2 regions of the Methylacidiphilum kamchatkense Kam1 genome follow, and region 1 is predicted to be linked to the other one. Evidence: riboswitches for the same ligand, from Rfam matches in the RefSeq annotation. Region 1 holds a riboswitch; the other holds the start of a gene.

Evidence for each region. Region 1 has a riboswitch for fluoride ahead of kam1_RS00815 (efflux transporter outer membrane subunit). Riboswitches for the same ligand answer to the same signal wherever they lie in the genome.
Region 2: another riboswitch for fluoride. It lies ahead of kam1_RS06535 (cation:proton antiporter); the one in region 1 lies ahead of kam1_RS00815 (efflux transporter outer membrane subunit).

Annotation. Positions count from the first base shown of each region.
Region 1 is NZ_CP037899.1:170,218-186,209, reverse strand. It holds gene kam1_RS00875 (methylated-DNA--[protein]-cysteine S-methyltransferase) at 1-286, opposite strand, end outside; gene kam1_RS00870 (ABC transporter substrate-binding protein) at 274-1,926, opposite strand; gene lpxC (UDP-3-O-acyl-N-acetylglucosamine deacetylase) at 2,265-3,131, shown strand; gene fabZ (3-hydroxyacyl-ACP dehydratase FabZ) at 3,161-3,568, shown strand; gene lpxA (acyl-ACP--UDP-N-acetylglucosamine O-acyltransferase) at 3,622-4,398, shown strand; gene kam1_RS00855 (beta/alpha barrel domain-containing protein) at 4,490-5,407, shown strand; gene kam1_RS10320 (sodium:solute symporter family transporter) at 5,899-6,951, opposite strand; gene kam1_RS10315 (hypothetical protein) at 6,966-7,166, opposite strand; gene kam1_RS10310 (hypothetical protein) at 7,244-7,555, opposite strand; gene kam1_RS00845 (phospho-sugar mutase) at 7,650-9,578, opposite strand; gene kam1_RS00840 (hypothetical protein) at 9,963-10,172, shown strand; gene kam1_RS10095 (hypothetical protein) at 10,213-10,371, opposite strand; gene kam1_RS00835 (DHH family phosphoesterase) at 10,623-11,606, shown strand; gene truB (tRNA pseudouridine(55) synthase TruB) at 11,642-12,355, shown strand; gene kam1_RS00825 (bifunctional riboflavin kinase/FAD synthetase) at 12,449-13,309, shown strand; gene kam1_RS00820 (DUF2165 family protein) at 13,421-13,951, shown strand; fluoride riboswitch at 14,092-14,188, shown strand; gene kam1_RS00815 (efflux transporter outer membrane subunit) at 14,325-15,983, shown strand.
Region 2 is NZ_CP037899.1:1,380,363-1,396,354, forward strand. It holds gene kam1_RS06505 (DUF4339 domain-containing protein) at 1-873, shown strand, start outside; gene kam1_RS10670 (hypothetical protein) at 876-1,229, shown strand; gene kam1_RS06510 (DUF4337 domain-containing protein) at 1,261-1,824, opposite strand; gene kam1_RS06515 (hypothetical protein) at 2,045-2,269, shown strand; gene kam1_RS06520 (ABC transporter permease) at 2,316-3,107, opposite strand; gene kam1_RS06525 (ABC transporter ATP-binding protein) at 3,112-3,807, opposite strand; gene dtd (D-aminoacyl-tRNA deacylase) at 3,894-4,331, opposite strand; fluoride riboswitch at 4,434-4,513, shown strand; gene kam1_RS06535 (cation:proton antiporter) at 4,558-5,715, shown strand; tRNA gene kam1_RS06540 (tRNA-Leu) at 5,788-5,870, shown strand; gene kam1_RS06545 (dihydroorotate dehydrogenase-like protein) at 6,210-7,205, opposite strand; gene kam1_RS06550 (tetratricopeptide repeat protein) at 7,395-8,159, opposite strand; gene kam1_RS06555 (TonB-dependent receptor) at 8,370-11,069, opposite strand; gene kam1_RS10150 (hypothetical protein) at 11,778-11,948, opposite strand; gene kam1_RS06560 (efflux RND transporter permease subunit) at 12,018-14,480, opposite strand; gene kam1_RS10675 (efflux RND transporter permease subunit) at 14,444-15,271, opposite strand; gene kam1_RS06565 (efflux RND transporter permease subunit) at 15,308-15,992, opposite strand, start outside.

The DNA.
Region 1 (15,992 bases):
TTTTTACCCGTTCCAATACCATTTTGTAAAAGGGAGAAAGCCCTTGAAGCAAAAGTTCTCCTTCAAAAATATCCCCGTTTAGTAGACTCTTGGACAGAAGTCTAAAAAGCATGGGCGATTGCCTTTGGCTTTCTAGAATCCATTTAGATAAGTGAGGAGTGCTTGGGTTGACAGGTTGGAGTCTTGCAGGTAGACCTTCGATTAGAATTATCCTCACAGGCCCAATAACACTTTCAAGAAAGATATGCTTTTCGAGTCGATTTTGTGTCGAAGTCATGGGGTCCATATCTCTTCTATATTCCAGACTAATGGCCCGATGCGGGGAATTTTTACATTCCGCCACCGGTTTTTCAATCCGACATAAGTATTGGGAGTTACCAGATAGATATACGGCTGCTCCTCACTCATAATTTCTTGGACTTTAAACCAGCATTGAATCCGCTTAGCCTCATCCAATGTAGTTAATTGTTCGACCATAAGCCTGTCTATTTCTGCTTCCCATGGAGTGGCAGGCTGTGGTTGATTAGGATACCACTGATGCAGTCTCCCTTTACTCATGAACACGGACATGCCATCGGCAGGGTCTCCTCCTCCCGTTAGTCCAAGCAAACAGGCTTCATAGTCGTAACTGTCACTAATTTTGGTTACGAGCGTGCCAAAGTCGATGAATTGCAGGAGCACTTCAATGCCTATCTGTTTTAAATTTTCTTTAAAGACGGTAGCCATGGCAGTGCGGATTGGATTTTCTTGATTGGTAAGAAGCGTAAAAGAAACTGGATGGTTTTCCTGATCAACAAGTCTGCCAGTGGCATCCCGGCGGAATCCTGCCTGTTCCAGAAGCTGCAAAGCAAGACTAGGGTTATAGGGGTACTTTTTAACATTCGGGTTATACCATTTTACATTAGCAGGGGTTTCAGGGCCCCAAAGCGGGGTCCCCCTGCCAAAAAGCACGCCATTAATAATCCCCTCCCTATCAATGGCATAAGAAATTGCTTGTCGGAAGAGTTTATTTTGAAACCACTTAAGCTTGTAAGGAATGACATAAGGAACATTGTTTTTGTTTTTACCAGGGTTCTGATTAAACCAAAGAAAGGAAGAAGCGGTAGAGGGACCTCTATCGTAAATGGTATAGTGATAAATCTTTTCTCCTTTTTGAACCCATGCCACGTTGTCTGGGCTGATGCCTTCGATGTCTGTTTGACCTGACGCAAAAGCAATCAAGCTGGCGTTAGCATCCTTGACGAATTTGACGATTAAATAATCGATATAAGGTAGCCGGATATCCCCATCGGCTTTTTTCCAGTATCTGGGATTAGCTTCTAGAACGATTCGTTCTCCAGGATTGTACGAAAGAATCAAAAAAGGGCCGCTGGTAACAATTGACTTAGGATCTTTTTTGGCTGTGCTGATGTTCCATTGGTTTTGTAAAGATCCATCCTTGAAATAGGGTTCGAGGATGTGTTTGGGCATCAAGGGAAAGCCTGACATGTAGCGTAAGAAAGGAGCGAAGATTTCAGGGGTTTGGATCTGAATGGTTTGATCATCGATCTTTTCTACTTTAAAAGGTTTTCCGTTGACAGAAAGATCATAGGCATTCCGGTTAGGGAATCGGGGATCGTAAATACAGGCAAAGCTAAAGAGCACATCATCAGCAGTCAGCGGCACCCCATCACTCCAAGTAAGTCCTTTTCGGAGTCGAAAGCGAAAAGTTTTATTGTCTGGAGCTATCTCCCACTGCTTTGCCAGCCCTGCAATCACATGATCTTCTATTGGATCATAGGAGAGCAGACTATCAAACATCAGATTAAGGAACGAAGCAGAAGTGGCATCTTCTGAGACCAGCCAATTAAAAGTAGAAGGCTCTGCGGCACTCGTTTCTATGAATATGCCTCCTGGTTTTCCTTTAGGCATGGAAGACGTTTCCATTTCCTCAAAGAAAGGATATGCTGGTCGCTGCGCCTTTTGGATATTTTTTTGCCGGTTACATCCTCCGGCTAGTAAAGAGAAAAACAAAAGAAAGAAAAGAAGCCACAACAGGGCTAGAGCATCCCTTTTCTCCCCTTTTTTTATTGTGTTAGACCGATGAAAGAAAAAAAAAGTTTTATAGGAACAAAAGCATTGGTGGCATCGCACGGAGTTAAAAGGTATCATCTTATTGAAAAAAACAAAATTGAACAAAAACGCAACAGAACAATCTTGCAAAAAGGACACTTTAGATCTTTTTATAAGAGAGGTGGAATCAAAAGGAGTTGATCGTTGTGATAATGCAAAGGACTATACGCGAACCGGTGAGCGTGGAAGGACTATCTCTACATACAGGGAATCCAGTCAGAATTGTCATTAAGCCAGCGGACGCTGACAGTGGCTATGTATTTAAAAGGGTTGATCTTCCCGATGAGCCTACCGTGCAGGTATCAGTTGATAATGTCAAGCAAACGGAACGAGCGACGACAATAGGAGAAGGAAACGTTAAGGTTCATACTGTTGAACATGTTTTAGCTGCTTTAAGAGGCTGTGGGGTGGATAATGCTCTCATTGAACTGAATGCCAATGAGCCACCGATTGGAGATGGCAGTGGCATGTTCCTGGTCAATGAAATCTTAAAAGTTGGAACGGTCGAACAGGACAAACCGGTTTCTTTTTTTGAGCTAAGGGAACCAGTGTGGGTGGAAGGAGAGGATGGAGCTTACATTGCCGCCTGGCCTGATCAGAATTTCTCGATTAGTTGTACCCACGTCAGTCACACAGGACTTTTTACACAGTATTTTAGCTGGAAGTACGATATCAAAAGTTTTGTGACGGATATTGCCCCCGCCCGAACTTTCGTCTTTTATGAGGAATTGGTTCCCCTTATCGAAAAAGGGTTGATTAAAGGAGGTAGTCTTGATAATGCGATTGTCATTAGGGGGGGAACAATTTACAGTCAACAGCCTTTGCGGTTTGAAAACGAGTTTGTCAGACACAAAATTTTTGACATGATTGGCGACTTTGCTCTCTTTCCCAAGAGATTGAAAGCCAGAATTGTGGCCGCTCGGCCTAGTCATTTTCTGAATGTCAAATTCATCAGAGAAATACAGAAAGCCTATAAGAATTATCTTTCCCATTTGATGCCCTTGAAAATATACCCGTAGGGGAAGGAGCATTAGATATCAATGAGGTAATGAAGATTCTCCCGCATCGCTATCCATTTTTAATGTTGGATCGCGTGCTCGGTTTTCAGGATGATGTCAAAGCCATAGGTCAGAAAGCGGTGACGATGAACGAAGCCTACTTTCAAGGCCATTTCCCTGGTCATCCTATTATGCCAGGGGTGCTCCAGATTGAAGCAATGGCTCAGCTGGCCAGTATCCTTCTGTTGAGAAAAGCAGGGAATGCGGGCAAACTCGGTTACTTTATGAGCGCGGACAAGGTGAAGTTTCGAAAGCCGGTGATGCCAGGCGATACGCTGATCATCGAGGTGGAAATGACTAAGGCAAGAGGAAAGATTGGAAAAGCTTTTGGAAAATGCTACGTCAACAAGGAGACGGTTTGCGAAGGAGAGCTTCTCTTTGCTCTGGTTGATGGTTAAGCCTACTGGTCGGAAGCGGTGGATCGTATGATAGAAAACACAATGAACTGGTAATGCAGACCTCTATTCATCCCACGGCGGTTGTAAGTTCAAAGGCGCAGATTGGCGCTGGAGTCGAAATAGGTCCCTATGCCTATATTGGGGAAGGTGTCCAGATTGGAGACTATTGCATCATTCATCCGCATGCCGTTCTTAAAGGACAGATTGAAATTGGCCCGGAAAACGAATTTTATTCTTTTTGTGTGATTGGTGAAAAATCCCAGGATTTAAAATATCAAGGAGAGCCTACCTATCTTAAAATCGGCACAAATAACGTTTTTAGGGAATTTTCTACCGTGCATCGTTCTACCTTTAAGGGACAAACGACTGAAATTGGTTCTTATAACCATTTTTTGGCTTATACTCATATTGCTCACGATTGTCGAATAGGAGACTGGTGTGTGTTTTCTAACAATGCCACACTGGCTGGACATGTTGTGGTCGAAGACCATGTCACGATAGGCGGTCTTTCGGCCGTACATCAGTTTTGTCGGATTGGGAAATTCTCGATGATTGGCGGCTGCACGAAGGTTGTTCAAGATGTGATCCCATTTTCTCTAGTTGATGGCAATCCTGCTAAGCTCCGTTCCCTCAACCTCGTCGGTTTGAAAAGAAATCATTTTTCAGAAGAACAGATTAAAAGCCTCAAGTTTGCCTTAAAACTGCTTCTGGATGGGGGATTAAACATTTCCCAGGCTTTAGAAGAATTAGAGAAAGTCACTGAAAAAACTCAAGAGCTTATGGCCATCATCCGTTTTATCAAGGATTCTGAACGAGGCGTTATTCGCTAGCGGCTTGATTCCATACAATCGTCTTGAGGCAAATACGAACTTGAAACTTTTTGGTTTCACTCCTTGTTTATTTCTAAAAGGAGGTTTTTTAATGATCAGTTTAGATGAAATCAAAGTGCCCCTGGACGTCCCTCAATCCAAAAGAGATAATTACAAGCGGATTTTTTTTGAGATCACCCAAGGATCCGGACGCCTGATGCTTATGGCTGGGGATCAGAAGGTGGAGCATTTGAACGACGATTTTTACGGACCTGGCATTTCTCCTGAAGATGCTGATCCTGAGCATTTGTTTAAAATTGCAAGCAAAGCACGGATTGGAGCCTTTGCTACACAGCTTGGGCTTATTGCGCGCTATGGAATGGATTATCCGCATATACGATATGTCGTCAAACTCAACAGTAAGACGCACCTAGTCAAAACAGCACAGAGAGACCCTCTAAGCCTTCTTTGGCTTTCCTTTGAACAGCTCGATTATTTTTTGGAAACCAAGTCAGTACCTATTGTCGGCGTGGGCTATACGATCTATCCAGGCAGCGAATTCGAAGCACAGATGCTTAGGGAAGCTGCGCAGCTTGTATTTGAAGCCCATCAGCGTGGACTAATAGCTATTATATGGGCATATCCTCGAGGGAAAGCAGTAAGCAACGAAACTGACCCACATCTTGTAGCGGGAGCTGCTGGACTGGGCGCATGCCTTGGAGCGGATTTCGTGAAGGTAAATCCGCCTTCAGTAAAAGAAGGGGATCCCAACCTAGCACTCAAAGAAGCGGTAGCAGCCGCTGGTAGAACAAGGGTTATCTGCGCCGGCGGGAAAGAAACGGCCGTCAAGGATTTCCTAAGCAGACTACATGGCCAGATCCATATCGGTGGTACTTATGGGAATGCCACTGGAAGGAATATTCATCAAAAACCCCTGAGCGAAGCGGTCGCTTTTTGTAATGCCATTGCTGCTATTACTTTTGATGGAGTCTCCGTGGAGGAAGCTTTCGCTATATACAAAGAATCGTAAGGGAAAAAGATGCCTCTTTTAGCTTCATCTAGTTTTTTCCCGGTTTGCAAGCAATCGCCCATGGGACTAAATTAACCACCTGAAAGGAATTTCTAGCTATTTAGAAGCTATCTTCCATGATGGGCGGTGGAGTCTGCTCGCCTCTGGACTCTGTTTCAGTACAGGCATTTTGCAGTCAGGTGAAAAACCAACTTTGGCCTAGCTAAACGAGTTTCTCAAAGTCATTCTGTAAGCTAAATTCACCGGCTCCCCCAAACCGCTCAGTAGGTGTTCTGAGCATTGGACGCAGCGGTACAGTCAGCCCGTAAACATCACAAGACAGGGAACTAAAAAAAAGTCCGCAATGGTCTTCTCAACAACTAGCCTCTCAGATGCCTTGTGCCATATAGGGATGGCACAGAGAGGAGTGGCCAGAGGCCAACGTTGTCTAGCTTCAACTGCAAGCTAACGCATCACATTGGAAAACGAGGAAGGCTCCTTTCGACAAGAGCCTACAGCTTGCGAGATGTGGAAAGAAGCCCATCTCCATTAGGGGATAAAGGAGAGTCACTCTGGGGGGAAATCTTTTCTTTTTCTCCAAATACTAGCCCAATGCAGAAGGTTGTTAGGGCTCCAATACATATTCTCCAAGGGAAAGCAATATGAGGTATAGGAAAGGGCATAAAAGAACCATGCGCATTAGTTTTTGAATCACCTCCAAACAGAGGGCCACTTAGAACCAATACGGCAAGAAAACCTGCAGCCATGGCGTAGGCATTTTTTTTGTCGCTGCCTCTTGTTCTAGTCAGTATCCCCAAAAGAAAAACACCAAGTAGTGGTCCATAAGTAAAGCCAATGATCCCAAGAATAATCGGTAATATCCTTGCTTCAGGTGAGTAGACGACATACATCGCTGTACCAATCCCAATAAGGGAAGTGAGAAAAGCAAAAAAAATGGTGGCAGCCCGCAGGATCGAAACCTTTTTTTTCTCATCGGTGATGACATTCATAGGGGGATGCATCCAATCCTGACAAAAAGAGGTGGCCAACGCATTTAAAGCCGCACTTAATGAACCTGTAGCCGTGGCGAAAATCGCAGCTATGACAATGCCCCGAATGCCAGAAGGGAGCTGAGTGATGATGAAATAGGGGAATATTTCGTTTGGATTTGCTGGCAGACCAGAATCGGCATGCGTCGAGTAGAAAAAAGATAACAAAAGGCCAATGGAAAGGAAAAGAAAACCGATCGGTATATCAGCAAATCCTGAAAGGATCAAGGAAAGCCTACTTTTCTGGTAATCTTTTGCCGTGAGCAATCGCTGGACGATGTCTTGATCGGTCCCATGCGTGGCCATGGTAGTAAAAGTCGAGCCGATCAAAGCCGACCATATGGTATAATCAATTGCCAGAATCACAAGCAAGTTTTCCAGGAGCCCTTTTGATGGGATAATGCCCATAGTAATCCAGGGTCGATCGATGAGTTTATGGAAAAGTGTGGGCAAGGGATAAACAAAAGAGAGTTTTTCTATCAGAATCCAGAAAGCAACAATACCGCCTAGAAGCATCACGGAAGCCTGGATCAGATCCGTCCAGATGACCGCTTTGATTCCCCAAGGGTGGTATAAATAGCCGTAAAAGTACTGATCAGAACAATGGAAAAGAAGTAGAGGGTCACTTCCTGCAATGGACTAAGAGATTTCTGGAAGAGTATTTGCGTGCCAACTACTAGAATGATTGCCGCTACATAGAGTCGGGTCCCCATGGCAAGAACCCGAGTCAAAAGAAAAATTGCAGAGGCAATCTTTTGGGTAAGTGGCCCAAAGCGAAGTTCTAAAAATTGGTAGATAGAATGAACCTTCAGTTGAAAGAAAGGCTTGATAAAAAAAAAGCGATTATCAGTCTGGCTAGGATGGTTCCTAGAGCAAGTTGTAAATAAGTGTAGTTTTGAAGGACGTAGCCTTCAGCAGGTGTTCCTAAGAAAGCCCCAGCGCTTGTTTCTGCAGCAATAATCGATCCTAGGATCGACCACCAGGGCATTTTTCTACCTCCAAGAGTGAGATCATCGTATTTTTTCTCTTGTCCATCCTTGCTGCTGAAAAGACCGATCCAAAAAATAAGGGAAAGGAAAAAAACGATGACTAGCCCATCAAGCCATAAGGATGTAGACATTAGCTCGTTTTCCGTTTTTCTTTGAAGTTCAAAGTGTCGAAAATAGACAGTGACATGAAACAGAATCAACGAACAAAAATCAGATTTGCAACAATTACTTACTTATTCTTCTTTTAACATCCCCTTGAATGGCTTCCCACCATTTATCCAAAAAGTTCTGAGCCTGTTCTTTGGCTTGCTGTAATCTGTTAGTAACTGGAAAGTGGGTAAACAAATAAAACTTTATTTTCGGTTCTGTTCCTGATGCTCGAACCACCAGCTTGTTGTTATTTTCAAAGAGAAAATGCAACATGATTTCCTTTGGAATGAGATCTCCTTCGCTATCATAATGGTCTTCCAGACCAAAATCGTCAAAGGATAGAAGTTTTTGACCAAGAAATTCCCTTGGAGGTTCATTTCTATAAGATTGCAGGATGGTGCCTATGTAGCCCGACTCCTCAGCCCCTTCAAAAGTTAAAGTCCCTAGTTTTTCAGCAAAATAGCCAAAACTATTGTAAATAGAGTCTAGATATTCTAAGAGATTCATCGATTGAAGGGCCGCCCATCCAGCTACTTCGACAAGTTCCAATGCCGCGCTGTTAGCATCCTTGTCCCTTACATAATCCCCACAGGAAGTCCCATAACTTTCTTCTCCTCCGCAGATAAAATATGTTCCTCTTTGGAGTTGCACAGCTCTTCTTTCTTCAAAAGGATGCGAGTCGTAATCCACAAGACCAGATTGCATCTCATATTTTAACAGCTTTGCACCAATATATTTAAAACCGGTGAGCGTTTCTACACACCGAACATGAAAATGCTCGGCAATTTTTTTAATAAGATCAGTCGTTACAAATGATTTAATGATCACAGCTCTGTGCGCATTTTCCGGAGTCAGAATGCCAAGTTCGAAAAGCTTGGAAGTTCTATAATAAGCAAAAATGGCAAAAATCTGGTTCCCAGTTAAATGAACGAATTCTCCATTTCGATTTTTTATTGCTGCTCCCATTCTATCTCCATCGGGATCGGTTCCGATGACAATATCGCTGTTTTCTACTTTTGCTTGTTGGACAGCTAGTGAAAGGGCAGCAGGATCTTCAGGATTAGGAGTCTTTACGGTAGGGAAACTTCCGTCTGGAACCGATTGACTTTGGACAAGGCTATAGTGGATTCCGTGCCTGTCGAAAAGCTTTGGAATGATTTCAATGCCAGTCCCATGCAGAGGAGTATAAACTACTTTTAATTTTTCTTTCGCGCTAGCAAATGCTTTGGGATCAAGGCAAATGGTTTCAACGGCTTTAATATAAGCTCTATCAGCATCTGGTCCTAGAAGAGTCAAACGGCCTTCGGCAGAGGACGTACATAAATCTGGAGAAGATTCAATCTTCTCCACTTCTTTTATGACTGCCGATGCGTGAGGTTCAATGAGTTGGCAGCCATCACGAAAGTAGGCTTTAAAGCCATTGTCATAAGGCGGATTATGGCTTGCCGTAATCATAATCCCACCATGCGCCTTCAACCATCTGACAGTAAAGGAAAGCTGGGGAGTGGATCGTTGAGACTCAAAAAGAAAAGCCTCTACCCCTACCTTTTGTAATTCTCTTGCACAAAGTTCGGAAAAATACCTAGAAAAATGACGAGAATCATGGGAAATGACAATTTTTAATGGTTCACCAGGAAAATTCCTCTTTAGGTAATTAGCTAAACCTAATGCAGCGCTGCGAACATTGCGATCGTTCATGCAGTTAACGCCAACGGCTGGAAATTGAGGAGGGCCATGGACGTCAGCGTTCCCTCGTTCGGCCTGAGTGATAACCCTTCCTATTGTCCTGCCACGAATACCACCGGTCCCAAAAGAAAGCTTTTTATAGAACCGTTCATTGAGCTCTTCCCAGTTGTTGGTCTGTACCAGTTCCTGAATAGATTCCTTTTCAATCGTTGTTAAATTGGTAGTGCTTAGGAAGGCATGAAGATTTTTGAAAGCTTCTTCGAGAAGTTTGTGATCCTTGAAGGCCGCTTCGATGGCATTGAGTAAAGAAAAGTTCATATATAGTGTTATCGTAAGAAACTATAAAATTGTTTTGCAAAATATTACGGATGCAATCCCTAAACCTCCTTATGCTCAAAAGCTAAGGACTTAAGGGAAACGGTTCTTAGCTCGAAGTCCAAGGCTAGTCAGCAAGGCAAATGTTCTTCCCCTTTCAACAACAACAACAACAACAACCCTCTAGGAGAAAAACTATCGAAAAGCATATACAAAATTGTAGTTGAAAGTCAACTGCTTTCACATCCCGCATTCGATGACCCTTCTCCTGTCGCCGATTCATTGTAAAACAAAAAAAAATCAGTTGAATCGCTGAGACTTAGAAAAAGACTCAAATCCATGAAAAAATGAAGATATCCCTCCTTAGCATTTGATCTTCTAAACAGGGTGAAAGATTCCTTTCCACAAAATCAAGAACATGGAATACTAGGTCCTGTTTCTCAGATTCTTGGCGTATTGCGATTGTGGTCCTGTGAATTGTCTCATGGACTGGTGAGATTCACTCGTGCAAAACTAGCAGTAGCTCTTCGAGTTAAAGCCTTAGGGAGAGTAGCTCTTTCTGCTGAGCTCCATCGACCCATAAGGACAAGATTTTAAAGGAGTAATTTTTTGGAAGGTTAGAGAACAAATTTATTTTTTATTTTTTTTCACCTATAATTTCAGACAAAAGACTGTGTTTTTCTTCAATAACTATTTTTTCTTTTTTTGTGAGTTTTCCCCAAGTAAAAACAGCGACAACTACCATAAATATAAGCAATACAAGAAAATCGAAGAGACGAAGTATAAATCTACTCATGAATTTCCTTTTTTCTTTGGTCCAAAAGCCTACCTAGGAAAAATTTTTTCAAACCGACTGTTTTATAGCAAGTAGAAACTTCCAACCGAACATTTTTCTATTGAGATACTGAATCGGTTTTTTTTCCTTTGATCTTTTTCTTCCCCGCCTTTACATTAGATACTTTTTAGAAGAAAGCAATCCAATCCGGCAAGTAAAAAAGAAAGCCTTGGATAGATAGAGAGTATCGATCTCCTTGAGACTCTTTTGCAATGAATATAAACCTGGACAACAACTCTGATTTATCTTCCCTCAGAACTTTTTTTAATGAAAATAATTCTTTTGTCATTGTATCACATTGTCGGCCAGATGGAGATGCTTATGGTTCAGCCATCGGGCTTGGGCTGGTACTGAAAAATCTTGGGAAAAAAGTTGATGTGTATATAGAAGAAGGTCTTTTAGAGCATTTTGCCTTTTTGCCTGGAGCCTCAATCCTTAAGACTCCAACAGAAGTTGCTCCCGAACCACAAACTAAAATTATCACTGTGGATTGTTCGAATATCAAAAGACCCGGTCCCTTTTTTGAATCCTGGAATCGGCAAGTCGATCTGAACTTTGACCACCATATCGACAATACTCGATTTGCCACCATCAATGTCGTCGAGCCACAGGCTTCTTCAAGCTGCGAAGTCATCTTTCGGTGTATCGAGAAACTCTCACTCCCCTGTCCAAAAGAAGCCGCCTCTAATTTTTATGTTGGGCTTCTAACCGATACCAATGCCTTTTGTTTCCGCTCTATCCCTCCAGAAACTTTCGAATTAGCTGCAAAACTTATCCGATTGGGTGCTGACCCAGAATTTTTATCAGTCTGCTCTTTTAGAAATTACCCATTGTCTCGCTTTCTTCTATTAAGAGAAGTTCTTAATCAGACTCATTTTGTCGAAGACGCCAAAATAGCCTATTACATTCTTACCGCTGACATGTATCTCAAAACTGGTTCCAATCAAGGAGAAGCAGAAAACTTCCTTTACTATCTGTTAATGGTCAAATCGGTTGTGGTCGCCTTCATGCTTGAAGAGCTATCCCCTAATCTTATCCGTTTAAGCCTGCGTTCCTCAAAAGACTTTGACGTTCGTCGAATCGCTTCAAAGTTTGGAGGGGGTGGACACATACGGGCTGCTGGCGCTCGCATTAAACTGGATCTGGAGCAAGCTAAAAAAACCGTTTTATCAGAGATCAAAGCTTTGCTTGACTAAACAGCTAAAACTACAAGTGTTTAAGGATAGATCACATGGATATTGACGGCGTACTACTGGTGGATAAGCCCAAAGGCTATACCTCCCATGACATGGTTGATTTTGTAAGGAAAAAATTCAACATCAAAAAAGTTGGTCATTGCGGTACTTTAGACCCAATGGCCACAGGGTTGCTTGTGCTTGTTCTTGGAAAGGCGACAAAGATTCAGGATCTGCTGATGTCGGAAGACAAACGGTATGAAGGAGTCCTCCGCCTTGGCCAATCAACAACCACTCAGGATTCCGATGGAAAGATCGTAGAAGAAAAGCCTGTCCCTCCTCTCTCTCTAGAAGAAATCAAGCAGGTCTTTGACCGGTTTGTTGGCGATTTCTATCAAATTCCACCCATGATCTCAGCCATAAAAAGTCACGGAGTCCCACTCTATAAACTAGCTAGAGAGGGAAAAGAGGTGGAAAGAAAACCAAGACTTGTCCATGTTTACTCCTACCAAATAAAAAAATGGGAATCGCCTTTTATCGACTTCGAAGTTTTCTGCGGGAAAGGCTTCTATGTCCGAACCTACTGTCATGACATAGGACAGGCTCTTGGCTGTGGCGGGCATCTCTTTTCCTTGGTTCGGCTTCAATCCGGCAATTTCAAACTGGCTCAAGCCCTTCGCTTTGATGCTCTTCAATCCATGCAGAGTCCCAAAGATTTATTAAACCATGTACTTTCTCTACCAGAAGTTTCCAGAATCCGCAGACAATGAGGGGGATCCATCTTTTCCTCTGGAAAAGAAGAGGAAATTTTCTCCCTGTTTACTCTTAATGAAAATAAGCAAATTGAAAATATTGCTATTGGCGTGTTTGACGGGATTCATCTTGGTCATCAGAAAATATTAAGAAGCTTACTTGCTCTAGGATCGCAAGAGAACAGTCTGGTCATTACTTTTGAACCACATCCTTTGGCAATTATCTCTCCTGAAAGGGTTCCGCCAAAACTCGTTTCTCTACAACAGAAGAAAACCCTTTTTGAGATCTACGGACTCAAACTCATTCTTTTTATCCGCTTTGATCAGCGATTAAGAGAACTGACAGCAGAAGCCTTTTTAATAGAACTAAAAAAAATATTCCCAAGATTAAAAAGAGTCGTGGTGGGAGAGGATTTTCGATTCGGATGGAATGCGGAAGGCAATGTTCGTCTTTTAAGAGAAAGGGGCCACCAATTAGGATTTGAAACCATTGTCGTAGCTCCTCTAGTGTTTCAAGGACAAACCATTTCCAGTACTAAAATAAGGAAAGCCATTGAAAGAAGAGATTTTAGCTTAGCTTCTCAGCTCTTAGGGCGCAGCTATCGGATCGAAGGCATTGTGGGAACCGGTCAGGGAGTAGGCAAAACAATCGGCTTTCCCACAGCCAATTTGCAGCATGTCGTCCAACTGCTCCCGCCTCCTGGGGTTTATGGCTGTCAGGTAGCCTATAATAAAGAGATTTTTATAGGTGTCGTCAACTATGGATGGCGTCCTACTATCCAGGAAGAAGGAAGGCTGAATCTAGAGGTTCATCTGATAGATTTTGAAGGCAACCTTTATGGACAAACGCTTTCCTTATTCAATTTTCATTTTATCAGAGAAGAAAAAAAATTCCTTTCGGTCGAAGAACTCAAGCAGCAGATAGCCACAGATATCGAAAAAACAAAAAGTTTTTTCTATGATCCTATCTGAAGAACCCATAGCATACCTAGGGAATAGCTGACTAAGCTATATCCAAGCGCTTTTGGAATTTGGTTGATGAACGATAAAGAAGAGGAAAAAGCCAACTGTCTTATCTAGCTCATGTCCAATCAGTCATCTTACAATTATTCGTTTTTTCAGGCCGCTATCAGGCTTTCCAAGATCCTCATCCTTTTGTTCTTTTCCCTCTATTTTCTTTTAATAGCCCTGAACAATCTCTTGGATTATGAAACGAACTATACCTACCTTCGGCATGTCTTGCTTATGGATACCATTCCAAAAGCTTCTCATCTCCATTCCCGGGCTTGGAACTCACCCTTTCTCTTTTCTTTAGTCTACAATAGTCTCATTCTATGGGAAAGCCTTTGTGGGACGGTGCTTCTCATAGGAACTTTTTTTCTTTTTAAGAACCTGTTCCAATCACCGATCGCTTTTCAAAAAGCCAAAAGCGTAGGCATTGTCGGGCTTAGTCTTGGGTTGATCCAATGGCTCTATTTTTTCATCCTTGGAGCCGGAGAATGGTTTCAAATGTGGCAAAGTAGCAATTATAATGGCTTACCTCAAGCTTTTAGAATGTCTATTTTAATCCTCGTTTTTCTTCTCTATTACGTACAGGGAGAGCCTGATGCCTAAGAGTCTTTAATTGATAGAGAACCCTCCTATTTTCCTTAGAACAAGAAGGAACAGGAAGACTGTTTGTGTTTTTTTTTTAAAATTTTAAAAAAATTTTTGACAACTGATTCATAAAAGAATATTCGCTAGCCAAAAGTAATTAATTATCTGGCAATGGAGTTTGCCAGCCCGTGTTTTCGAAGTGTTTTGGGCAAACCCCTTTTCTTTTTAGGAAAAGGCGATAACTCCTACTTCAACGAACAGGGCTGCAAACACAATGAGATCGGGAAAAAATGGTAAAAAGATAAAGCAATCCATTCATAAATGTCTTTTCTTTTTGAATAAGCACCAGAAGGCATCAGCTTTTGCCTTATCCATCCAGAAGATCCTTTTCTTGAGCTCTGTTCTCGTTTTTCATAGCTGCTCGGTGGGTCCGGATTATAAACCACCAAAAGTCGATGTCCCCTCTTCCTGGAAGTGGGGAGAAGAAAAAAAGACAGCCAATAAACCGAAAGAGCCCCTTGCTTCGAAAACTGCTAGTCAGTCAAAAAACACCATTGATCCCCAAAGTGTGGACTCCCTAAAAAAAGCGATAGAAGAAGCCAAGAAAAATCCTGGAAAGTGGAAATTAGCAGCACCTAAAGATTTCGTCAAAAAAGGCGAATGGTGGAAGATTTTCAACGATCCAGTACTCAATCAACTGGAGGCTGAAGCGGAAGCGGCTAATCAACAGATTAAAATGGCAATGGCTAATGTCATTGAAGCGCGAGCAGGAGTAGGAGCAGCCTTGAGCGCTTTTTTTCCGCACACCAATTTCACTCCAAGTTATCAGCGCTGGAAACTGAAAACGCATCTGCCTTGGCTTCCCTTTATTCTACCTGAACCTATTTTTTCAACTGTTCCAATAAACGGCCTTCCTGCTGGATCCATCATTGGAACCACTCACTATTATGGATTTCAGCCTACGCTGAATATGTGGCAGGTCTATCTTAATTCAAATTGGGAACTTGATATTTGGGGCAAATTAAGAAGACAACTAGAGGCAGCTAAAGCAGAAGCTCAAGCTTCGCAGGCAGAATTAGAAGGAGCCAGACTAACAATCCATGCCGATGTGGCTCAAGCCTATTACCTATTGAGATATCTAGACAGCCAACTTGAAGTCATGGAAAGAATGATCCGAGTCTATGAAGATAATTTAAAAAGAGTAGAAATCAGATATAAAAGTGGGTTATCCAATGAACTAGATCTAGCAAGAGCAAAAACAGATCTTTCACGGATTAAATCCCAATACATCGCTTTAGAAAGCCATAGAGCAAAAGTGGAAAATTCGATTGCTCGGCTTCTTGGTCAACCCGCCTCCACTTTTCATTTTCCTCGAAAACCACTGAAAGAAGAACCTCCAGAGATTCCCACAAGTCTACCATCGGAAATCCTCGAGCAAAGGCCAGATATTGCTCAAGCTGAAAGGGAAATGGCAGCAACCAATGCTATGATTGGCGTTGCCTACGCCGCCTATTTCCCTTCGGTCAATCTGAATGCGTATTTTGGATTTTTCAATACGGATTTTGGTCAACTCTTTACTTGGCCATCGAACTCCTGGATTTATGGCCCATTAATCGATTTACCTATTTTTGAAGGAGGAAGGCTTTTAGCTAATCTCATGCAGGCTCGAGCCGCTTATGAAAAAGCCGTAGCTTCCTACAGGGAAACTATTCTGTCTGCATTCGAAGAAGTTGAAAATGCACTCATTGGTGTCCGGCTCCTAGAAGAAGAACAAAAGGTTGAAGATGAGCTGGTAGAATCGGCAAGAAAACAATACGACCTTGCAATGGATAGGTTCCAAAGGGGGCTTTCGCATTATATCGAAGTGGATACAACAGAAAGCCTCTGGCTTAATGCTATCCTGACCGATATCGCATTGCGCGGAGAAAGGTTTATTGTGCGCATCGCCCTTATTCGAGCTTTTGGAGGAGGATGGAACGAGTCTTCCATGCGGCCTCCCCAGATCAAAAATTCAGAATCCAACCCTTCAGCAAAGCGTCAAACAAAATAACACATTTTT
Region 2 (15,992 bases), 990 kb from region 1:
GGAAAAAAAGCAGCTGAAACCAACAACCCAGTGTCTCAAACAAGTGGGCTTGATAAAGAGACTCCAACCGATCCTTTTCTTCAACTACTGAAGACTTCGCAACAGATTGCATTCTGGATGGATGAAGAACTTGCTTTGTATGGGACGAAAGCTTCTCATTCTAGATCTCATCCATTAGAAGCAACCGTTTGGCTTGAATATAGGCTAGAGTTTCCCCATCCAAAATCTAAAGACATCCTTGCTCGTTCCTCCGTTCACTTTCAGTTTATCTATACCCCTTTTCGGCAGTTTGAACAGGAAGTGGACATCACGATGGCCGTTATGGAACGTAAAAAACATTTCCGAGTGGTTGACCTCAGCCAAGAGCATGTCAAACAGATAGTCAAAACTATCCTGATGAAATATCCTGATGTGGCTTCTCCTTTTTCTCTTTGTCACTTTCATAAAAAAAGGGCATTTCCTTGGCAACTGTGGTTAGAAAAAAACAAGCTAGTCAGGCTCAAATCAATCGACATGATGACTTGGGTCAGATTATTGTGGATTCTTGGGCTAATACTTATTCCCTACTATGGAGTTGGTTTACTTTTCCTGCTTTCAGGCTGGTTCCTCTATCAATCTTCCTTTCATAATGGATCCTATGTACTCCGATCAGCCTGGCCCTCTTTGCCTCCATTTTCCCCAAAGTCTTTGCTGCTTTCCCCATTGGTTTTGAAAGCTAAGGCTTCTACTTTATCCCTGCTCAAAGAAAGGCTAGAAACTGATTTTTCTCAAAACCTCCCTCCTTCCATAGAAAAATTACCCGCAGTCTACGAGGGTTTTTTTCAAAATAAGAATCTTCTTTTTTCAGGCTTTCTGAAACTTACGGCTTTATAGAATTGAAAGCCGAAAAAGAAGATTTACAAATCCAAATAGGGGCCTATGAAAATCAGGGGAAATGGACAGAAAAAATTTCAGGCTATGGGAAAGATCTCTTTACTGGATCTCTTTGTATCCTTGTAGAACCGAAAGCAGATACAACCACTGAATTGCAAAAATCCGCCACGGAATGTGAAACCCTAGCTTCTTTTCTTTATTCTTATGTCATAGAAACAATAGAAAAACATTTCCAAACTCCCATTTACTCTCTGGGTATTTCCTCGAGCCGGGGCTTTCAAAAACATGACATAGAAAAAGAAACTACCATGAAGGATATCTTCCTAAAAATAACAAAATGGATATTCCCATTTTAGTATCCCTTTAGAAGCAGATTGAGAAGGCTCCTCATCGCAGCAAGGCTGTTATAAACACAACGAGTCCTCCTGTAGCTAGGCATATTGCTAAATACCATACCATTTTTTTCTTCATCAAGGCAGAAACAGAAGACAAAGCAATGCCAACCTGAACAAGAATTCCTGATATTCTGAAAATATGATGTTTCCTATAATATCGTTCGCTGGCTTTTACTCTTTCCTCAACCATTTCATCTAGCCGTTTTGCCTTTTGCTCTATTTCAATCTTCTCTTTCTGATACCTCTTCAGTTCCTGTTCAAATTCAGGCCGAGGATTTAAAATATTGGCAATACGATACCCCGTCTCTCTCATGGATTTTGCTTGAAAAAAATTCCACATATCCGTCGCTTTGTCCTGATAAAGAACTGCCTCATTACGCAATATAATGGCTTCTGTCACACTATTTTCCGAATCCGCCGTGACAATCGTTCCCAATACAGCCATCAAAATGATCGAAAAAGAAACATGAAATAGCCACTTTTCCTTTCTTCGATCTTCTTCTAGCTTTTCATTAATAATTTCGTACGCCTTCTCTTCAATTGATTTTTCTGTCATATATAGAACAATCGATTTTTTTAATATATTTAAAAAAAAGTATTACTTATTCTTTATAGAAAAAAATGGTTGTGATTCTTTTTAAAATATAGATAAAAAGATTTTCAAAAACATTTTTCAAGTATTTTTCCTTCGCACACATTTTGAGTAAAAATTATATATTCTTATTTGCTTTTAATGTACTTTTATTCATAATATTTACTAATTAATGGAGGAATCTATGAATATAAATGATATTATTGCCTTTTTGGTTTCTTCTATTGGTACACTCGTCGGATTTATCGTACTTTTCCTCCTTTTTGGAGGATGGATTCTGGCTCTTGTTGGTGCGACGGTGTTTAGTAGTTTTCTTGGTGCCAGCCCCTCCGAAAAGAAAATAAAGGAGCAGAAAAAGGAACCTCTACCGCTCAAAGAAGGAATGGGTTCGAGCTTTTCTTTAAAATAAAAGAAGCCTTTAAAGAAAGCATAAATAGGGCGAACAGCGAAAAGGTTCATTGAGTTCCAATTTTAACCAGTAATCCTTTTTCTCTAGCACTTAAAAAAAAGCGCTGAAAAAGAAAAAAAGAAAAACCTAAATAACAACAGTTTAAAAAAGTTGCCCAAAAGAGGTGGCTATAGGAGTAGGTCCCTTGTAGCCCACCTCTTAATCCCTCAAAAACGTGTGTTGCAGGGACAAGAAACGAAAGGGGCTGTATCCATTTAGGAAGAACGTAGAGCGGATAAAAGACAGCCGCAAACGGTTGAAAAAGAATCGGTATAGCCCATGCAAGAGACTCTGCAGCCTGTCCCCATCGCAGCAATAAAGCAATGGTCAAAACACCACAAGCAGAACCCATTAGAAAAAGGTTCCCAATCAGTGGGAGTAAATAGAAACCAATCTGCGTCAAATGGAAATGATAGAAAAGAGCCGCTAAAAATCCCAATAATCCAAGAATTAAAAGAGATTTGAAGATCCCCACTAGAAAAATCGCTGTAAAAAATTCCTGAATAGTTAGTGGTGTCACAAGAAGATTGATTAAATTCTTTGACCAAACGTCTTCTAAAAAAGATACTGTGATCCCCAGCTGAGTCCTGTAGAGCACATCCCAAAGAATCATCGCACCGATTAAAAATTGAAATGGGCTGGAAATGCTTTTCTCTGCATTAGAAAGAAAAAGAGTCAGATATCCCCAAACAAGAAGGTCCATTACGGGCCAAAAAACAAACTCTAAAACTCGAATCCAACTGCGTCTATAAACGTAGGTATAACGTAAAAATAGACCCAATATTCTTTCTAGACTCATGGATTTATTTCCTAGCTAGCTCTATAAACAGTTCTTCCAGATTTCTCTGTTTAAACTCCTGCACTATTTCCAGAGGAATCCCCTGTGTGACGATCTTTCCAGATTTCATAAAAATAATCCGATCGCAAAGTCTTTCCACATCCCGCATATTATGCGAAGTATAAATGATTGTAACTCCAGATTTCTTTCTTAGTTCTAACAAAAGCTCACAGACCTTATCAGCTATGCTTGGATCCAATCCGGCTGTTGGTTCATCCAAAAACAACAGCTTTGGATCATTCAACAAAGCCTTACAGAGGCAAACTCTAGTCAACTCTCCTGCAGACAAAAAACCGGTTACCTTATGTTGCAGATGTGTAATTTCCAACAGATCCAAAAGAAAGTCTATTTTTAGCTCTGGTTGTTTCACCCGATAAAGGCGAGCAAAAACAAGAAGATTTTCTCGGACAGTTAAATTAGAAGGCAGACTAATATACCCAGATGCAAAATTGGAAAAGGAAAGGATTTCATTTCTTGCCGATAATGGACAGAAGCCAAAGATGCGTATGGTACCTGAAGTGGGTGTCAGTAATCCCAAAAGCAGATAGATTAGTGTGGTTTTACCTGCACCGTTTGCCCCAAGAAATCCTACAATTTCAGACTCCATAATCGAAAATGAAATCTGATCAATAGCCACGAGTTTCCCAAAATCTTTCCTCAAGTTTTTAACTTCTATGGCAATTTTGGACATAAAACCAAACAACCGTTCCCTTTTCCTAGCCTATGTCTTTCGGATAAATATAAAGTTCATGTCCTAATCCAAAAACTGACTGGGCCCTCATTTATTAAGTATACCGTCATGTTTACTCCAAAACAGCCTTTTTTGACTAAGCCATGTTTACTTTCCGCTTTTTCCACAAGATAATCGAAAAGTTTTTTACCTTCTTCTGGAGGAGCTGCATGATGAAAGGTAGGTCTTTTGCCTTTTAAAAATTCTCCCGCAAGTGTAAATTCAGGAACTATTAATAGTTCTCCATTAATATCAAGAAGCGAGCGATTCATTTTTCCATTTTCATCTGGAAAAATTCTGCACTGTAGGATTTTCTCTATCATCTGATCGGCTTTTTTTTCGTCATCTCCCTTTTCCACAGCTAAAAACAATAAAATGCCTCTTCCAATAGAAGAAACCAATCGATCTTCTATCTTGATAGCCGCTTCCTTTACTCTCTGAATCAATCCAATCATTCTACAAAGACAATACGTTCTTCTTTATAGTCATTAAAAAAAATGAAAGCTAAAAAAATTAATCTCCTAAGTCTTGACACCCCTCCTTTTCCTTATTAAAGAAAAGCATTTGGTAATGGAGTTTACCATCCAATATTTTGGAAAACCCTTCTTATTTAAGAAGTGATAACTCCTACGGCAACCATTTGCTAAAGAAAAAGATTCGCAACATACGAAGGGTTTTCCAATGGAGCACACTTGGTTCTTAGCTTCTTTTTGGATGGCTTTAGCAGTGCTCGCCGCATTGCTAGCTCTTCAGTTTAGGGTTTCTGCGGCCCTCATTGAAATAATAATTGGTATCTTAGGCCAATATTTAGCTACTATACTCTTCGGCAAAACTGGACTCAATCCTAAAGAAGGCTGGATTACTTTTCTTGCTGGATTAGGAGCCATTATGCTCACCTTTATGGCTGGCTCTGAGCTCGATCCAACTTCTTTTCGAAAACAATGGAAGGAAGCTACATTTATTGGTCTACTAACTTTTTTTGTCCCCTTCTTAAGTTGTTCATTTTTTGCGCACGCCATTTTTCAGTGGAACTGGAGAGCCTCTTTACTTGGTGGAATTGCTCTCTCTGCTACTTCAGTTGCCGTTATGTATACGGTTCTTCTGGAACTTGGACTGAACAAAACAAGCTACGGAAAGGGGCTCTTAGTAGCTTGCTTTATCAACGATCTTAGCTCCGTGCTCCTATTAGGATTCCTTTTTGCTCCCTTCGGTTGGAAAACAGGAGTATTAACAGGAACAGTCCTCATTTGTGCCCTCATTTTACCCAAAATCACTCCTGTTTTTCTAAAATACTACGCAAACAAACCCTCAGAGTTAGAAATAAAATACCTCCTATTTTTCCTTTTTACCCTTGGAGGTATTGCCGTATGGGCAGGTTCAGAAGCTGTCTTACCAGCCTATATCATCGGCATGACATTAGCAGGATCGATTGAACAACACCATGATTTCATTAAACGGCTGCGTACCGTAACGCTAGGCATGCTGACTCCCTTTTATTTTATTAGAGCTGGATCATTTGTCGATTTAACTGAATTAACAAAAAGTTTTTTGCCTGTTTTCCTTTTTTTTATTCTGCAACAGCTTTCAAAATTTATTAGCATTTTCCCTTTTTTAGTAAAAAGAAAGAAATTGCAAGAAGCAGCCTATACTACTTTACTTATGTCGACTGGTTTAACCTTTAATGTGATTTGCTGTCTCTATGGGCTATCTCACGAAATTATTTCTCAAAAACAGTATTCGATTTTAATTCCAGTCATTATTACCACAGCTATTATCCCGACGCTGGTCGCGAATCGGTTCTTCATTCCCTGGCATCATCTGAAGGAAAAAAGAACATAAAGAAACTGCATTGTTTTTTTTCGACAAGATTTAAAAAAATATATAATGTAATTTTCTCTGGCTAAAAGCGTTGCCGGTGTGGCGGAATGGCAGACGCGCCAGACTCAAAATCTGGTCCGGGCAACCGGGTGTGGGTTCGACTCCCTCCACCGGCACAAAAGTCAAAAAGATTTTTTCTTTTGACTTCTCTTTCTCTACCTTATGAAAACCTTTGGATGGTTGAACAAATGCCTTTGGGTTGCAAATGCGTAATTAAAAAAAAACATAAAGAAAAGCAACACAAGTAAAACAAAACTATATCCAATAAGAGTCTTCTCAAAAATAAATGGAGAACTACTTAAAGATTGGACCAGGAACCACTTATAGGATTTCTTTCTTTGATGCTTGATAGCCTTTAGGAAGATAACTGAAATTAAAAGGTAGGCTCTTTATTCTGTAGAGGAGACGAAAAAGAACAGTTTGACAACTTTTGTTTCTCTCTCTTGAACCTCTTTTTAACTACCGATATTCTTTTCTTTTTCCCTATCCAAAATAAGAGAGTTGATATATTGGGCTCGTTCAAAGGTCTCAGGATCTGGACATCTCTTTTGGCTCAATAAACCTCTCCATTCTTCTAAAGAAGAATAGCCATGCTTATCCATCCAATTAACAAGCCCTTTTTCCATGACGTTTAGATATTCAGGCCCATTTTTTAAAAGCGCAGAACAAAGCATGACGATGGTCGCACCCACTAAAATCAACTGGATAGCATCTTTTGGTTCCATAACACCTCCAGTCGCTGCCAAATCCACTTTTAAGCGATCGAATAAGATTCCAATCCACCTCAAAGAAAGAAAAGTATCACGGCTTGTTCCTAATAGCATTTGGCTTTTAATTTCAATCTTTTCTGTATTTATTCCAGGCTGCATAAATCGATTAAATAAAACAAGTCCGTTCGCTCCTGCAGCTAGGAACCTCTTTGCCATATTTCCTACATTTGTATAAAAGGGACTAATTTTTACAGCTAGGGGAATCTGGATCTCTTGTCTAACAAGACGCACAATATCAAGTGTAAACATCTCGATGGAATCAGCCGATTGATCCATATCTGTAGGCATCCAGAAAATATTGAGCTCTAAGGCATCTGCTCCTGCCTCTTCTATTTTTTTGGCGAATCGACACCACCATCCTGGAGATTTTCCATTGAGGCTTGCAATAATTGGAATCTGTACTTTGTTTTTTGCTTCTCTTATCAAATGAAGATACGATTCTGGGCTAAAATAATCTTCAAGTGCAGAAAACTTTGCATACTTACCACTCAAATCTGTATAGTGTTTTTCAGCAATTGCTTCCTTGATAATCTGCTCTTCGAACAAGGATGGCAAAACAATGGCCGCAGCTCCAGCTTGTTCTAACTGCTGAATACCTGAAAGAGAAGAGGAAAGAGGAGAAGCCCCAGCCACTAAGGGAGACCGTAAAGTAAGCCCTAGATACTGTACCTGCAGAGTCATCTTTTCTTAACCTAAGTGTTTCTTTTGGGTTTAGCAACTCTAGATTTTGTCTGTTTCTCTTCGGACAGTTACTGGTTTTCAATGAATCTAGAAATCAGTGAACCATCCCTTAAAATCTTCCAAATTCTCATTCAAAGCATGGGCTCTGCTGCGTCAGCTAACGCCTCAGAAGAGCAAGTCCCTGCTGCCTCATTTCCAATAAATGAGAGAATGAAGGGCTTCTAGCTTTATCCCTTTTTTCCCTTTTAAGGCAATTTCCTTGTTTTTTTCGGCTTCTGTAAAATGAGGTTTTAGGTTAAGCGCCTTATTAAAATCATTTATAGCTTCATCAAACCTTCCTAAATCGGTCAAAACAATTCCCCGGTCATTATAAAATTCTGGATTGTTCGGTTCCAACTGAATAGCTCGACTCAAATCCGAGAGAGCTTCCTCTCTTTCTCCTTTTCTAAAATGGACCCAACCTCGGTTGTCGAAAGCCAACGCATAATTTGGTTTCAGTCGAAGTGCTTCATCGAAGTCCTTGATGGCGAGAAGATAATTTCCTTTTTTATAAAAAGCCCAACCCCTGTTGTTATAGACATAGGCATTGGATCTATTTCTTCTTATGGATTCAGAATAATCCTTGATAGCCTTTTCATACTGACCCAATTTGGCTTCTACAATGCCTCGCCGATTAAAATAATCGGGCTGAGGATGGAGTTCTATAGCCCTATTATAATCGGAAATAGCTCTATAATAATGCCCCAGAGCTAACCAGACATCGGCCCTATTATTATAAGCTATGGCTAAAGTCTCCCTAGAAAGCTCCCCCGAATCGATTGCCTGCGTATAATGCTCCACTGCTTCTTCATAAGATTTATGATATTGCGCATTGAGGCCAGCTTGAAATTCTTGTAATCCAGTCGGAAGCGCTGCAAGCAAAAAGCCAAGTAGAAAAGCCAAGCATCCTGTCATATCATCTACGAAGCAATCACTAAGCCCAGATTATCAACCTATTATTCTTCCTACAACAAAGAAATTATACTGAATACTTGTAAGATTCTCGAATAATAAAAAAATCACCTGGCGATTTCTGTAAAACCCAATGCAGAAGATGAAGAAGGAGGATTATTATTTAAAATCGCCAGGTGAAATTTGTTCTATTTCAGTTCTTTTATCCTAGTTTTAGAATTTATAGGCAACTGTTCCTTCAATCCAGAATGGCCAACCAGCAATAATGCTGCTCATATTAAAAGCACGCGAACCTGCCGATCCAAGTCCAAAAGGCAACCAGTACTTTTCATCTGTAAAATTATACAGATAAAGCCTTGCCTCCCACTTAGGCTGGGTATAAAAGATCTGAGCATTTAATATAAACTGCGTTGGAATTTTTGTATTATACCAGTAATTAAGGTATTGATCACTCATCACAATGGCTCCAAGAGTTACTCCAAGGCCTACGTCAGAGGTATAAGTTACAGTACCGCTAAAATACTGGTCAGGAAAACCAATAAAAGGATAATTGGAGGAAGGCATTGAACCAGAGATAGGAAAGGGTCCATTGACGAATGGTCCTCCGGCTATAGGCACTCCAGTATAATAAGGCAGGATGGGTGTCAACTGTCTCATCCCAGGCCCATGAAGTCCTGGAGGAAAACCCGACCATTCCTCAACCGCTCTCATATAAATATAGCCCAACCTTGCCCAAAAATGGCGATCAGGCTGATAGGAAGCATTTATCTCAAAACCTTCTACATTCGTAGGGGTAGCAGGCAAAGGAGCCCCATTAGGCAAAAACCCTAAATTATTGAGGATCTGATTTTGTGTAAAAGCAGCAGTGGTGATGTACATCTTGTCTTTTAGAATGTTAAACTTCACTCCTCCTTCTATCAGCTGATTTACCTCGCTGAAGGAATTTGGAGCAAACGTTGGAGCATATCCTCCAATGACCGCAGCATTGGTGGTCTGCAGCCAGTTAAAATCAAAATAGGCGGTCATCCATGGAAAGGGTTTATAGACCGGGCTTATGTTTACAAGAGGAGCAAAAGCTGCTGTGCTAAAGTGTGCAAACGGAGCTCCAACTGGTCCTGGAGGCGTGGAAGCGTCGACAAAGTAAAAATTTGCTCTCGCTCCAAATAGCAGACTAAACTTGCTTGTCCAGTCAATATTATGCTGATAAAAGGGATTGACCGTCCAATAGTTACAATCCGTACTTCCAGAAGCGCCATTTAAAGGCTCATAAAACCATCCAGGAGGAGCTCCAGGAATCTGCCATTCTCCACCCGCAGGTCCTTTTGGATTATTAACAGCTTTTGCAAAGGGTGCTAAAAAGACGGCGTTCCAACTATAGGGATTGGTTGTCATCATGCTCCAAACATTGCCTGCATTCCAAAAAGCGTCGCCAAAATAGTCAAGGTTCCTTTGATAATGCCATTCAATGCCTGCATCAATGTTATGCCGCATTAACATTTCGCCAATAGCTCCCTCCCAAAAGGATTTTTTAACCTCTTCATCACCTTCGCTTTTGGAGGTTTCTTTATACTCTTTCATTTCTTTTGACCCCTTCTCAGGAGCAGCAGCTTCTAAGGGAGTTTCAAAATTCACTCTAATTTCTGTTCTGTTATCCACTTCATAATCCCCTGATAGATAAGCATCCACATACAACGAAGGTTCGATCCAGGAGCTACGCGTATACCAAGCAAAGGTATTGTTCACAATCTCAATATTATCTGACACTTTTATCCGTTGGATAAGCTGAAGCATTCCAGTCATCGCATTGCCCCCACCTGCAGGATTCACAATGTCAGCTCTTCTGTTTACAGGCACAAAAAAAGGACTGACTAAAGTTCCAGCCAATGCTCCAGGAGGAAGCATTCCAGCGGTATACAGTCCGTTATCGATGAGGGCATTGGTTGGCCTGTTGATTTGATCAGCTAACTGAGGCATAAAGGAATAGGTCCCAAAATCAGAATAAAAATCGATTGTATAATTCTCGTAAGGTTTGGCTCCAATGGCCGCATAGAAATTCTGCTGATTGTTGTAAATGTTATTATAATAACTACCCTGTTCCTGCCCCATATAGCTAAAACGCCAGGCCACTTTATCATTGACTGGGCCTCCAACATCAGCTCCCCAAAGATATTGGCTGTACATCCCTGTGGTATCCCAAACATATCCTCTAAACTTGTCAAAATAGGGCTGTTTGGTTATATAGTTCACACTTCCAGGCGTAGGCTGTGTTGCTCCAAAAACCGCATTGGCAGGACCTTCAGTAATGTCCATTGATTCAACCATATTCCAGCTAAAAGGAACTCCAGCCATGGAATCGTTTTGAAGAGTCATTTCAATGCCGTTTATATATGGAAGTGCTTGCCTTCCACGAATAGTGATCGCATTGCCCATCCCCCAGTTGAGTTGTGTATAAGCTGTCGGAAGAATCTGAGAAACGCTCAAGGGATCAAGATAGCCCTGGTAAACCGTTCCTGCTGCTTTAAGCATAGTTGGATTAACAGGTGTTACTTGCCGGGGTGTATCCATTACGCTCATGGGTATCCCATAAGTAGAGGACACAGGACCTTGTTCGGTTGGAAGAACCGCTGCATTCGGAGCACCAAAGGTTTCCACTGCACTTGGGGGAGCCTCTGTTTGTACAGTCACCTCTGGCATTGTGATCCTGCCACTAGCCGATTCCCTTTGATTATAAACTGGAATGTAATTTTGTTTGGATTTTTGCTTTCCAGATTGATTTTCTCCGTTGTATTGGGAATCAGATGATGGATTATTAGTAGTAACATCCTCATCATCAAGACCAAAAAGATTGAGATTTATAAACAATAAGGTCGTAAAGAAAAGTATTATCCAAATTTCTTTCCTCTTTCTTATCATTTTTCCTCCTAAATTCCTCCTAGACATTATAACGATATGAAAACCGTTAGAACACGACCTCTTGTTTACTCTAAAAAAAAGACAAAAGGTAGTGACAGTTATGTAAATTATTTATGACAACTTTATGACTTTTTTATGACAATCTTATTTTTGTTATCTTTTTGATGTCCATACAGATAAGCAGTAACTTTTAGTTTACATTCTGAATATTGATAAAAAACGAACGACTTTAGCTAAAGATTAGAGGACAGAGATAAGGGGATGCTTTTTAAAAATACCTGTGAAGAGGCTTCTATTGTAAAGTCTAAAAGTGGGAAAGGTGTCCACAAAGGTAGCTTCAAGTAGAAGCAATTTTAGATTCAGGATTTTACCCTTCAGACGAATTTTCCTGCAGAAATTTCCCTAAACCTTGCCACATGGTCAATCAACTGTATTTGTTGGCCACAAGGGTCGCAAAGATGCTTCTTATTCAGCCAATTCCAAGATAACAGCAGAAAATTTTATTTCTAATAATTAGCTCTCTTATCAATAAACATTGTACGGCCACACTACTCTAAAACCTTTCTCTAAACCCAAACAAAACAATTCCAATAGCTTCTTCTATGTTTCTTCAAGAGCTTTCCACTCAACTTGCTCAAGAAAATGAAACTCCCATCCAAATCCTCAGATTGATTCCAGCATTCAGATTACGCAGGCAAACCTTTTACTCTACAAGCCAGACAAGGCTCCCAGCGGACTGATCACCGACAGATGCCTGAGCTTCCAACCACAGAAGAGAAAAATAGGGATTGCTGCAGGCAAAGTAAGCAAACCCCAACGACGATTCGTCTGCTGACTTTTGCCCGTTTCTATTCCTTTTGTTACCAACCAAAAATACACTTTTCTAATCTTCTATTCGCCTTTGAAATCTATTGTTAAAGATAAGATAAGCAGTGGGGAAAAAGAAGCTCATAAGGAAGCTACTTTTTGGACTTCAGGCCATTCTTCTAAATCCACCGGTGGTTTTCCACCAATCTTTGCTGCAAGACTATAAATGCAAGGAACCACAAACAGGGAAAAAGAAGTAGAAACAACGATGCCTCCTATGACTACAATAACAAGAGGCACCCTGACTTCTGCTCCAGGACCAAGTCCAAGAGCCGCAGGAATTGCTGAAGAAATCGTTGCTAGCGAAGTCATAAGAATTGGCCTTAGCCGAATGAAAGCAGCTTCAAGAATCGCTGCAGAAGTATCTAAACCATCTTCGAACCTCTTTTTATTAATAAATTCGACCAGTAGAATCGAATTTTTCATAGCTAAACCCATAAGGAGAATAAGCCCTATGCCACTGTAAAGATTCAAGGAAAGCTTTGAAATATAAAGGGAAAAGATGGCTCCAGTGATCGAAAAAGGAATGGCACAGAGAATGATCAAAGGGAAAAGAAAACTATTGAACTGGATGCCTAGAACCATATAAGCAAGGATGAGCCCAAAGCCTAATGCATAGGGGAAAGCTCCAAAGGTTTCTTTGGCTGTTTGAGAAGCACCAGCTGGTTGGACAGAATAGGTAGGAGGCAGGAGTTTTCGGCAAATTTCCATCGCATAGTCGAGAGCTTTGGCCTGGCTATACTCCGGTTTCACATTGGCAAAAAGAGTAATCACCCGACGTCTATTTTCTCTTGTCATGTTCATGAGTTTGGGGACGACGCGCAGGCTAGCGACATCCTTAAGATGAATAGGCTCTCCTCCATAATTGGTCCAAAGCGGTATATCTTCAATATCTTTTGGCTCTCTCCACTGTTCTGGGATGAATCGGATTCGGATATCATACCTACGAATGTCTTCTTCATTGGTATACATACCCTGCCTGGCACCACCAATGGAATAGCGGACAGAATCAACCAGCTGCTGCATCGAAATATTGGCTAACGCACATTTGTCCCTATCCGGTATGATCTGCACTTCTGGCATTCCCTCCCGGTAATCAGTATCCAGATCCGTATACATTCCACTTTTATCAAGCTCGTTTAGAATTTTTTGAGATACCTCTTTCAAAACTGAATATTCAGAGCCCAATAGGCTCAACTCGATATTAGTCCCTCTCTTAGAGCTAAAAGCACTCTGACTAATGTCGATAATTTTTATATGCAGATCTTGATAAGCAGCTTTTTTGAATTCCTTCCTCCAGATTTTAAGGATCTCTTGAAGCCGCAGCTTCCTTTCTTTTCTTGGAGTAAGCGTAATAAAAAGAGCTCCAAAGTTAACCTGACCTCCACTATACCCGCCTATACTGCTGAAGACATGAGCCACATAAGGCTGTTGTTTAAGATACTCTTCAAGAAAGCGGACTCTTTCTCCTGTATGTTCTAGAGAAGAACCAACAGGGGTTTCAATCCGGATTAAAGCTATACCCATGTCTTCAGAAGGAGAGAGTTCCTTATGGAGGGCGGGAAAGAGCCGCAGGGACAAGAAGAATATCAAAAAAGAAACGCTTACCACTAACCATCTTTTTTGAAGGGCAAGCTTTAAGAGATTTCTGTAGATTCGAGCAAATTCCCAAAAAACTTTATCCAGCCAAACTTCGAAATAATTCTTTTTTTCTTCTTTTCCTACATTTAAAAATTCAGCCACACGCATGGGCGCAAGCGTCAAGGCCTCTAACAGTGAAATGAGAACTGCTACACTTAAAGCCACACCAAACTGAGACAAAAATTTTCCGACCACCCCACCTACAAAAAGAATTGGACAAAAAACCGCAACGATCGAAAGAGTAGCAGCGAGGGCAGCAAACGACACCTCATTGGCTCCATCCAGAGCTGCCGTCTGCGGGTCTTTCCCTAAATTTTTATGCCTTGTGATGTTCTCCAACACCATAATGGAATCATCGACAACAATCCCCACGGCCAGAGACAAAGCCAAAAGCGTAAAGAAATTAAGCGTGTAGCCCAGGAATTTGAAAAATATAAAACTCCCTAGAATTGAAATGGGAATGGAAAAGAGGACATTTAATGTTGTCCGAAAAGAACCCAGAAAAAGCAAACAGACAGAAGCCGTAAAAAATATAGTTAGTAAAAGAGTAAATTCTGTTTCATGAACGGCTTCCTGGGTATATACCGAAGAATCAAAACGCGGTCCGATTGCCATCCCTTCAGGCAGATCTTTTTTAAGCTCTTTGACAAGGTCTTTGACTTCCTTAGCCACAGCAATTTCATTAAACCCCCTAAGCTTCTGAATACCCAAGCCGATGGCAGGTTGGCCATCACTACGAGAAAGCCGGGTTAGATCCATAATCCCATCTTCAACGGAAGCCACCGTTGATAAAGGAATATAAACGGAAGAAGCTCCCCGCGTATTGGAAAGCAGATTTGATGCTGCACTTGTCATTGCTGGGTTGGTTAAAAACTGATTGCTTCCAGCACCTGTGACCCCCATTCCCCTCCCTGACTGCCTCCAATCCCGGTGATAGGAATGCCACTAGCTCCTGCAGCTCTATGGTTCAATGCTAAAGACTGCATTTCGTATTCTGATCTAGCTTCTCCCATAATCCTCACATTGATTTCGTTGGTTTTACTTTCCAAATACCCTGCTCCAAGCTCCATATTTTCTGCCTGAAGCATGTCACGAATGTCGGTGGGAGAAAGCTGCAATTGATTAAGTTTGTTTCTATCCAACCATATCCTCAAATTCCTGTCCGCCCAGCCCCCAAGTTGGATATCGCCTATGCCATGAACAAGCATAAACCGATCCCGTATGTATTTATCAACATAGCGAACGAGGTCTTTAAGAGGTCTATCCCATGTGACAGCGAGCCAGAGGATCGGACTATCATCCTGATTGATTTTAAAAATTTGGGGCGGATTAACATCTGTGGGAAGACGAACGCTTCGGACCTTAGAATTAACTTCCTGCAAGGCTGCATCGATATTTTTATCGATATAAAATTCTAATTTGATATTGGCTATCCCTGGAAGCATAGTCGATTCGATGTCTTTGATTCCTTGGACAGATACAAGGACATTTTCCAAAGGATCTACAATCTCTGACTCCATAACTTCTGGTGCTGCTCCAGGCCACTGGGTGACTACGGTAATCACGGGATAAGTGACATCTGGAAATCTACTTATTCCAAGAGAAAAAAGAGAGAGTAGCCCAAAAAAGACCAATGCTGCCATAAGCATCCAAGCTGCTACAGGTCGGCGAATCGCAAATTCTGGAAAGCTCATGATTCCTCTTTGCTTACAAAATCACAATCAATAGGCTTAATCCTTTTTCTCTACTAAACTTTCTTCTTCTTCTTTTCCCACAGCAGCAGTCTGAGGCTGGATCATTAAGGGCCTAGACTTTTCAAAACGAGAAAGTAAAAGATAAGCGGCAGGGACAACAAACAAGGTGAACACCGTTGAGACAGCAATACCGCCAAGTAAGGTAATCGCCATGGGGATACGGCTTTCAGCACCAGGGCCTAAGGCAAGAGCCGGAGGGATGGCGGCAGCAATCGTCGCCATCGAAGTCATAAGGATAGGCCTAAGTCGAATTGGGGCCGCTTCTAATATGGCCTCTTTAATAGAGAGCCCTTTATACCTAAGCTGATTTGTAAACTCAACCAAAAGAATCGAATTTTTCTTGGCAATACCCATTAACAAAACAAGGCCAATCATACTGTAAAGGTTAATGGATTGGTGAGTAAACCATAGCGCCAACAGCGCTCCACTCAAACTAAATGGCAAGGCAAGGAGCACAGAAAAAGGATGGACAAAACTGTTAAACTGAGAGGCTAAAACCATGTAAGCGATCACAACGCCAACCCAAATAGCGAAGACGAGACTTTGGAATGTTTCCTCGAAGGAGGCAGCTCCACCACTTAGAAAAAGTCTATAGCCTTTGGGAAGATTTTTGCTGCATATCTTTTTAGCCACTGCCAATGCTTGAGCCTGGGATTTTCCT